2 regions of the Paenibacillus sp. cl130 genome follow, and region 2 is predicted to be linked to the other one. Evidence: a T-box and tRNA genes for the amino acid it is inferred to sense, from the RefSeq annotation. Region 2 holds a T-box; the other holds one or more tRNA genes.

Region 1 (4,856 bases), on a different contig from region 2:
CAAAGGTATACGGCAACGAAGCCGGCATTACCCACATTGCCAAAATTTCCAGCACGTTCGTCCAAGGACTTGGATTTTCAAAAGGATGCGCAGAGTTAGCTCCCGCATAACCGCCCCCGTTTGTCCCCAAATGCTTGATGGACTCCAGAGAAGCAATGGGTCCCATAGAAATCTGCTGCTGTGTTCCGCTCAGCGTCGTAAGATCCGCCGTAGGCTGTAGCGTCTGTGGTACCTTCAATCCAACCAGCACCAGCGTAAGCACAAAGGCCAACGGCAGGAAAATCCTTATAATGGCTTTAATAAAATCTTGAAAGAAATTGCCCATCCCTTCACCCCGCCGCGTCAATCCTCTCATAAAAGCCGCAGCAACCGCAAAACCGGAAGCAGCCGAAGTGAACATCATCATCGTGACGAACGCCATCTGTGTCAGATACGTAAGCCCGCTTTCTCCGCTATAATGTTGGAGATTCGTATTCGTCATAAAGCTGATTACCGTATTAAAAGCTAGTGATGCTTCCATATTACTGTTTCCCGCCGGATTACCGGGAAGCATTCCCTGTAAACGCAACAGCAAGTAGCTGATCGCCACAAGCACGACATTCGTTGCAATGAAACTCATAACATACGTAGTCCAACGCATGCTTTCTAGCTTCTTCAATCCTACTATCTTATAAATCAGCTTTTCTGTTCCGCCAAAAATCCGATCCGTCCGATTGGGTTCATTCGAGAATACATGATACATATAGGTGCCCACTGGCTTTACCAAGAGCAGCAATATGACGATCACAATTCCAATTTGAAGCAGCTCCATCCTTTATTCCTCCTTCAAAATGCTCCTGCGTTTGGAACAACAGACCTGCTTCCAGAGCACCAATTGTGTGCACACGTTTGCGAAAACCCGCTACCTATGATGCTTAATATTCAGATCTGTTGTTCCCGCCCGCTCTATCCCCTATAGCTGACTAGAACTTTTCAGGGTTCAGGAGTGCGTAGATTAAATACATAAACACAATAGCCGTAAGCCCAAGTATAACGATCATCCTCTTCGTCCTCCTTTAGAGGTCTGCGCATCACACCAGCGTACAAACAGCAGTATCACTCCATAACTCACAGCCATGACGAGCAGCATGTATATATCCATCATGTTTATACCCTCCGTATCGGTCCTCAGATCGCCATTCTTATTTGATCATAAAATCATAAAACAACTATGTTATAAGTGCTTATCCGTTCAGCAGAAAACCCACCTCTCCGTTCAATGTGTAGATCACATGATCCGCTCCCAATCCCCGATAAATTCCTTGTGGATTACAGCCGTGCGTAATAACATAGATCGATTCCGATGTTAGCGGCCGACATATTTGCAGGAAACGGCACGTCAGATTCAAGCTGTTCTCGAACAAATACACACTACCAATTTCTTTTTTTGGAAAATTCCATTTTCCCGCTTGCATGGTATTGATGCGGACAATGTGCTCCACACCCATTTTTTTGAGCTGTCGTTCCTCCTGGGCGCTATTCGTGAGAACTGCAAACGCCAATTTTTTGAAAATAAGCAATTTCACAAAACTTCTGCCCGCTTCATTCGGTGCAGTGACAATAATTAACCGACCTTCCATCAGTAGCTCCTCTCCCGGTATAAAAAGACAACAAAAAGAAGCCGAAGGAAAAAGGCTTTCCTCCGGCTTCTTACATATCCATGATAAAATAAACCATGGCTGCACACGGCGGTTTGTTGCCTCTCCCTGTACGCTTACGAGGTTAGCTGTCGGATTCGGACGTGAGAGTCGCCCTATTTCTGGCACTTGACCTGAAAATTCACCCCATGAGACACACGGCTTCCGAAGCCGTACAATCTCGATTGGTTCCCCCGCTTTTGCAACTGCAAAATTCAGCGCTATAGACATTTCGTTGTTGCTTCATTCAAGTTAATTTGAAATTACGTCTTGAATCATACACCCGCGCATGGAAGACTGTAAAGCTCAACTGCGGGGTTATAAATCGGCCTTTAGAGCCTAGGATATTAATAATAGCGCTTACAATGCAACTATGCTTCTCACAGCTCCTTCAATCTCTGTTTTTCATCCCTTTTCGAAAATGACAAGCATGTCAATATTGGCGTAGGGTAGAGCGTTTTTGGCCTTTTTTTGTAAAAAGAGAAGAAAATACGCTATATGTACCAGCTAAACACCGATTGAACCCGCTTTTATAAGAAGAAACACCTTAATTCGCTCCATTTGCGGTGCGATTTACTGTTTTGAACAAAATACGATTTTACAGCGGCTAAAGGCTTGATATAGCTTTTCCAAACTTGCAACCTTGCTTTTAATTGCTTACAATTTAATTGCTGAATATTGAATAAGGAGAGATACTATGACCGTTTATGAATATGATGCACACACCCTGCAAGGGAAACAAATTCCGTTATCCACATATGAAGGGAACGTTCTGCTTATCGTGAACACTGCCAGCAAATGTGGGTTAACCCCCCAATACAAAGCGCTACAAGAGCTATATGACCAGTACCATGAACAGGGGCTCGAAATTTTGGGATTTCCCAGCAACCAATTTGCCAAACAAGAGCCAGGTTCCAGCGAGGAAATTTCCGAGTTTTGCCAGATCAATTATGGTGTTACCTTTCCGATGTTCGCCAAGACAGATGTCAATGGCGATCAAGCGCACCCCTTATTTCGTTACCTGACCCAAACTGCTCCGGGGGTATTAGGGTCCAAAGCGATCAAATGGAATTTTACTAAATTCTTAATTACACGAGAAGGTAACGTATTTAAGCGCTATGCACCGCAAACCACTCCAGATAAGCTGGCGGGAGATATAGAGAAGCTTTTGCAGCAAAACTGACATCCTTCTTTATCACAGTTAATAAACGACCGGTTGTCTACCGTTGTTCTGTGGCAAAAGGATATAACGAAAAATGCTTAACAAAAAAAGCATCCCTTCACGTAAACCGTGTCAGGATGCTTTTTTAACTGAGTCTTGCATATAATGCGGTCGAGAGGACTCGAACCTCCACGGGCGTACGCCCACTACCCCCTCAAGATAGCGTGTCTGCCATTCCACCACGACCGCAAATCATAATGTAATGAGGCAACAGATTTATTATACTCTCTCATCAACTATTTGTAAACAAAAATATAATAATTATTTTATATGTTATTTTAACTAACATATATGAGCGATAAGAATATTTAATTTGACACAAAAGCTATTTAAATGTAAATATATATTACATATATTTCGAATATTTTTCGTTATCCCCAAGTAAAAAGTAAAATAACATAACATAAGGATTCACTTCGAGGAGGCGAACCACCTTGCATAAAGGCAACCGCTTGCTGAACTATGCATTATTGTTGGACCCTTCCCTACCTGTTGGTGGCTTCACCCGTTTCAACGGACTGGAGAAACTATCCCGTAACGGACATTTGAACAGTCTACAAGACCTGGAACATTACATGCTGGATGATTTGTATCCTCAATTTACAACCGTTGACGGCATGGCTATCAAAAGTCTGTATGTCGCCATCCAGCAGAATGACAGTTGGCGGATCGCCCTCATTGATAAGATGCTGCATACCCAACGTCCCTCCTGGCAGCATGTGAAGGAGTTTCGTCTATCCGGTCAGCGTCTACTCAAGCTCGCTAAGGCTCTTTATCCTTGGCTTGAATTTGACCAGTTGGAATCCATACTCATTCAATACAATGCGATTGGCACACTCGCTACCGTTCACACCTGGATTAACTTCCTCCTCGGAAACGATGTAGAACAGACCGTTCACGGCTATCTTAGCGCAGCGGTGTCCTTCTGTGTGGAAGATGCCTTCAAACTACTCAATCCTCCTTATGAGGAAAAGAACCCTCTTATGGAGCGTATGACAAGCGAGCTCCTCTCTGCCTGGAAGAAGCTTAACCAACCTGAGCCAACTGCATCTCAGCGTCGCTTTCTTCACAGACATTGGTCCAGCTCCTACATCACTCTACCTCTTTATATGAGCCATAATAACCAATTGGATGAACCTAGACTGTTTTCCTCCTCAGGTCTATTCAAACGCCTTCCAGCATCCCCCTGATGCGTCGCTTCGCCAATGTGGTCACAACACCAAAAACACTCTGTCCCTTTCCTCAGGTGGCAGAGTGTTTTTTATCCACATATAATCGCAATTCACACCATTAGCAGACTCTAGACGGATTATCAGAACCACCTAGCACTTAATTAAGTAATCAATTCAACAAAATGACGCATTTACGATTGTAAAAACACGTATAAAAGTGTATCATAGTGTCAGATGGTTAATTCTAACATGTTTACTGATGATTATTATAACACACCAATTATTCCGCAAGAATCCGTAAGGGGCGATTTCTCTTGAATAACAAAATGCCTGTCACCTCCTTCGGGTGGGCCATCAAACAACGGCTTGTCGAACTTCGACTGGATCAGAAAACATTTTGTGAGACACACAATATTCCGCCTTCACGCTTGTCCAATCTGATTCATGGCACCCGCAAAGCACAAAGGTACAGAAAACAAGTTGCTGCAATTCTGAACATCGACGATAACGATTATAAGGAGGCACCGCACTCTAAACCTAACAAGCTTTCCAGTTACATATAGGTCATTCCATATCACCAAGAAACCAAATAGACCCGTAAAGCGAACCCCACTCGTTCGTTTACGGGTCTTCAACCCAGACGATCTTTAGCCAAAAAATTATTCCGGCTTTGTTTTATCCTTCTCACTTTTTTGCTTACGGTATTTTGCAAATTCAACATATTCTAAAATAAAATTCTGTTCTTCCGTCTCAAGATCTTCTGCCTGGCAATTCAGTGGCCCCATC
Region 2 (4,856 bases):
GATTCGTGAGTTGCCAGAAAACCGAGATTTACATCCTCGGGTGGGCGACTACGTATATGCCATTATGGAGCATGACAAGCAAGGTAGACTGCGGGCTAAGCTGGCAGGGGAACAGGAGCTGGCTCCGTTGTGCTTCCACGCCCCTGATTCGTGGTTAAATACATGGGTGCAGGCGACTGTGTACAAGCCGCTTCAGATGGGCACATTCGTCCTGGTGGACGGAGGTGTGCTTGGTTTTGGAGCGATTGGAATGATTCATTCCTCGGAGCGTAACCGGATGCTTCGCTTGGGCGAAGAGGTCAAGGTACGGGTCACGCTTGTTCGGGAAGACGGTCGGGTCAATCTGGCGATGTCACCACGCAAGGAAGTAGGCCGTGATGAGGATGCGGATCGGCTGATTGCTTTTCTGAAAGAGCGTCCGGGCGGCGGCATGCCTTATTCCGACGCAACACCGCCGGATATTATCAAGCAACGGTTTGGTATCAGTAAATCCGCCTTCAAGCGTGCAATGGGCAAGCTGATGAAGGAAGGAATGATTACACAAAAGGAAAACTGGACCTACCTGGTGGAGAAAATGCCGAAACCGAAGGACGGGAATGGGGAATAAAAAATGGCTTCTTACCGGAAGTTTGCCTATGTGTATGATGAGCTGATGCAGGACATGCCGTACCCGGACTGGTTGCGCTTTGCACGGCAGGCTTGGGATCAGTACGGGATGCCGCATACGGTGGCCGAGCTGGGCTGCGGAACGGGTTCAATTACGATCCCCCTGGTTAACTCGGGCTTCGAGGTGGCTGGAATCGACTTATCCTCTGACATGCTGGCAGTAGCCCGTCGCAAAATGGAAACCACTCCACAGGGACAGCGATTGTTTCGTGAGGGAAGCGTTCGCTGGATACAGCAGGATATGAGAGAATGGATTTTACCCGAGCCTGTGGATTCTGTAATTTCTTTTTGCGATTGTTTGAATTACTTGTTGGAGGAAGAAGATATAATTTCTACTTTTCGCAGAACGCATGCTGGTCTAAAGCCTGGCGGAACCTTCTTGTTCGATGTACATCATCCGCAGACGTTTTTACGCTATGATGAAGAGCAACCATTCGTACTGGATGAACGCTCTATCTCGTATATCTGGACATGTGCGTTGGACACTCCCCGTTGTGAAATTGAGCATCATCTTAGTATCTTTGCGAAAGCAGAACAAGAAGGACGCGATCTATACCAGCGTTTCGAGGAAATACATGTTCAACGTGCCTATGACCCAGACTGGATGAAGGCAGAATTGTCCAAAGCGGGTTTTCGTGATGTGAAGGTATATGCGGATTTTGAATGGGTAGAAGCAGAAGATGACGCGGCGAGACTGTTTTATGTTGCTGTAAAATAGCAAGGCTTCATTTAGCGAGTATGGGAAAAGAAAGACGCTTTTCATGATGACATGAAGGGCGTCTTTTTGCACTCATATATTCACTTTGTAGCTCAGCTGAAGCTCATCACCCGGTACACCCCGAATGCCCCAGTTCTGTTTGGGTGTTTCAAATATAGTAATCTCAAGATCCTGTGGAGAAATACCCAAAAGATCGTTAATTCTTTGGAATAACAGGTTAATGAGTTGCTTCTTAGCTTCTGTCGTTCTGCCTTCAAAGATACTGATTTCAATAATGGTGTACGCCTCAGAGCGACCATCGGCATATATAAAGTCTTCCTGATCCATAGGAAAAAAACGTTGAAACCTCTTGTCAGGAGGATATTTGAACGCATCCACCACAGCAGAATGAATCACCTCTGAAAGTTGCTTTTTGATTGGATTTAGAGTTTCTTTTATTCCGTAAATTTTAATCTGTGCCATTTCTCAGCTCACCTTTCTTATCTCAACTCATCTCAACTTGAAGCGATTTAATTCGAAATCATTATAAAACATTCGTATGCATGTGTCATGAACAATTAGTATGAAGAGGGTCTTTAACACCAAAGGTAGTCCTTATTTGACTTTTTTCGCGGTTTTCAATATAATAGTGCCATTATTAACGGTTAAACAATCGCTGATGAGGAATAGTAGCTTTGTCTGGACATGTAGAGAGCTGGCGGGTGGTGCAAGCCGGTTGACAGTGCAAAGTGAACTCGCCTCGGAGATATGCGTCCAACGCAGGAACGCCCTATACAGGTGCTTGTATCCTGTTATTAACCCGCATCGGATCACCTCCGTTATCAGGTGCAAAGGGAGTAGAACGCGAAGAACGCTTTCTGCTAACTAGGGTGGTACCACGGGAATATAACCTCTCGTCCCTAGCGCTGACACGCTACGGGATGCAGAGGTTTTTTTGTTGCATACCGTTTGAGGAGGAAAAGACAATGACAGACACACAGCCGAAGCACGGCTATCAACCGCAAAGTATTGAACCAAAATGGCAGAAATATTGGGATGAGAACAAGACGTTCCGTACCGGGGAAGAGCCGGGCAAACCGAAGTTTTATGCTTTGGATATGTTTCCGTACCCATCTGGAGCCGGCCTACATGTAGGCCACCCAGAGGGCTACACAGCTACGGATATTGTTTCACGATATAAAAGAATGCGCGGCTACAACGTACTGCATCCGATGGGTTGGGACGCCTTCGGTCTGCCTGCCGAGCAGCATGCGCTGGATACAGGGGAGCACCCACGCGAAATTACGGTGAAAAATGTAAATAACTTCCGCCGTCAAATCAAATCGCTCGGCTTCTCCTACGACTGGGATCGTGAAATCAGCACGACGGATCCTGATTATTACAAATGGACACAGTGGATCTTCATCCAGCTGTACAAGCGCGGTCTTGCATATGTAGCTGAAGTACCTGTGAACTGGTGCCCGGCGCTGGGAACGGTGCTAGCGAATGAAGAAGTTATTGACGGTAAGAGTGAGCGTGGCGGTCATCCGGTCGTCCGTAAACCAATGCGTCAATGGATGCTGAAAATTACGGAATACGCGGATCGTCTGCTGGAGGATCTGGAGGAACTGGATTGGTCTGAGAGTATTAAGGATATGCAGCGGAACTGGATCGGTAAGTCTACCGGGGCAGAGGTTCGTTTTCCAATTGAAGGCTATGACGAGCAACTCACAGTATTTACAACCCGTCCAGATACACTGTTCGGCGCAAGCTACTGTGTGCTGGCACCAGAGCAGGAATTGGTGGATATTATCACTACGCCTGAGCAAAAGGATGCTGTACAACAGTACCGTGAACAAGCTGCTCGTAAAAGCGATCTGGAGCGTACGGATCTGGCCAAGGATAAAACAGGCGTATTCACAGGAGCTTATGCAGTGAACCCGGTGAACGGCGAAAAGCTGCCGATCTGGATTGCTGACTATGTACTTGCAGGCTACGGAACTGGAGCGATTATGGCTGTACCTGCTCACGATGCGCGTGACTGGGAATTTGCCAAGCAATTCGGATTGAATATCATTGAGGTTGTCCAAGGTGGAGATGTGGCTAATGAGCCATATACTGAGGATGGACCGCACGTCAATTCCGGCCCGCTGAATGGACTTACCAACGAGGAAGCGATTCCGAAGATGATTGAATGGCTGGAAGCCGAGGGCAAAGGACACGGCAAAGTCACCTATCGCCTGCGTGACTGGCTGTTCAGCCGTCAACGCTATTGGGGCGAGCCGATTCCGGTAATTCATCTGGAGGATGGAACGATCAAAACGGTTCCTGAGGACCAACTTCCGCTCGTACTGCCGGAGATGGACAATATCAAGCCTTCAGGTACAGGTGAATCCCCGCTGGCGAACGCAACAGATTGGATCGAAACCATTGATCCTGAGACAGGTATGAAAGCACGCCGCGAGACAAATACAATGCCGCAATGGGCAGGCAGTTGCTGGTATTACCTGCGCTTTATTGATCCGAAAAATGACAAAGAGCTTGTATCCAAAGAGAAACAACGTGAATGGATGCCTGTTGATTTGTATATTGGCGGAGCGGAACATGCGGTTCTTCACTTGCTGTATGCCCGTTTCTGGCATAAGGTACTGTATGATATCGGCGTAGTGGAAACGAAAGAGCCTTTTTATAAGCTGGTCAACCAGGGTATGATTTTGGGCAACAACAATGAAAAAATGAGTAAATCACGCGGTAATGTCATTAATCCTGATGATATTGTCAATACGTTTGGCGCCGATACGCTGCGTATTTATGAGATGTTTATGGGGCCGCTGGAAGCGACCAAGCCATGGAATGAGAATGGGGTAGAGGGAGCACATCGTTTTCTGTCCCGCGTATGGCGCCTGTTTGTTTCCGAGGATGGTAGCCTGAACGATAAAATTACAAATGACGGCGGTAGCGATGAGTTCAATCGTACTTGGCATAAAACGCTGAAAAAAGTAACCGAAGATCTGGATGCACTGCGCTTCAATACAGCGATCAGCCAGCTGATGATCTTCACCAACGATGCATACAAAGCAGACCTTCTGCCGCGTGCAGCAATGGAAAACTTCGTGCAAATGCTGTCGCCGCTTGCACCCCATCTGGCCGAGGAATTGTGGCAGCTGCTGGGGCACAATGATAGCATTACCTACGCGGCCTGGCCTGCTTATGATGAAGCATGGACGGTGGACGCCGAAGTGGAAATTGTTGTGCAAGTGAATGGTAAAATTGTGCAGCGTGCAACGATTGCCAAGGATCTTGATGCTAAAGCGATGGAAGCATTCGCTGTGTCGTTGGACAATGTTCAGCAGGCACTGGCCGGCAAAACGATCCGCAAGGTAATTGCTGTACCAGGTAAGCTGGTTAATATTGTTGCCGGTTAATTGGCTTTAAGCCGAAGGAGACATCCACCTTTTGCATGTCTTCTTCATACTTGTTGTGCGTGGCCTGT

What was found. The T-box of region 2 lies ahead of leuS (leucine--tRNA ligase). A T-box ahead of a tRNA ligase gene usually reads a tRNA of that ligase, here a tRNA-Leu.
Region 1: it encodes a tRNA-Leu, which carries the amino acid that the T-box ahead of leuS (leucine--tRNA ligase) is inferred to sense. The anticodon was not compared.

What each region holds. Positions count from the first base shown of each region.
Region 1 is NZ_FOYG01000001.1:983,076-987,931, forward strand. It holds gene kdpA (potassium-transporting ATPase subunit KdpA) at 1-811, opposite strand, end outside; gene BM358_RS27125 (potassium-transporting ATPase subunit F) at 963-1,040, opposite strand; gene BM358_RS04645 (hypothetical protein) at 1,224-1,619, opposite strand; cyclic di-AMP (ydaO/yuaA leader) riboswitch at 1,735-1,907, opposite strand; gene BM358_RS04650 (glutathione peroxidase) at 2,374-2,859, shown strand; tRNA gene BM358_RS04655 (tRNA-Leu) at 3,005-3,087, opposite strand; gene BM358_RS04660 (urease accessory protein UreF) at 3,351-4,088, shown strand; gene BM358_RS04665 (hypothetical protein) at 4,385-4,633, shown strand; gene BM358_RS04670 (helix-turn-helix domain-containing protein) at 4,730-4,856, opposite strand, start outside.
Region 2 is NZ_FOYG01000002.1:704,245-709,100, reverse strand. It holds gene BM358_RS09405 (CvfB family protein) at 1-607, shown strand, start outside; gene BM358_RS09400 (class I SAM-dependent DNA methyltransferase) at 611-1,384, shown strand; gene BM358_RS09395 (tautomerase family protein) at 1,457-1,846, opposite strand; T-box leader at 2,031-2,288, shown strand; gene leuS (leucine--tRNA ligase) at 2,350-4,788, shown strand; gene comER (late competence protein ComER) at 4,769-4,856, opposite strand, start outside.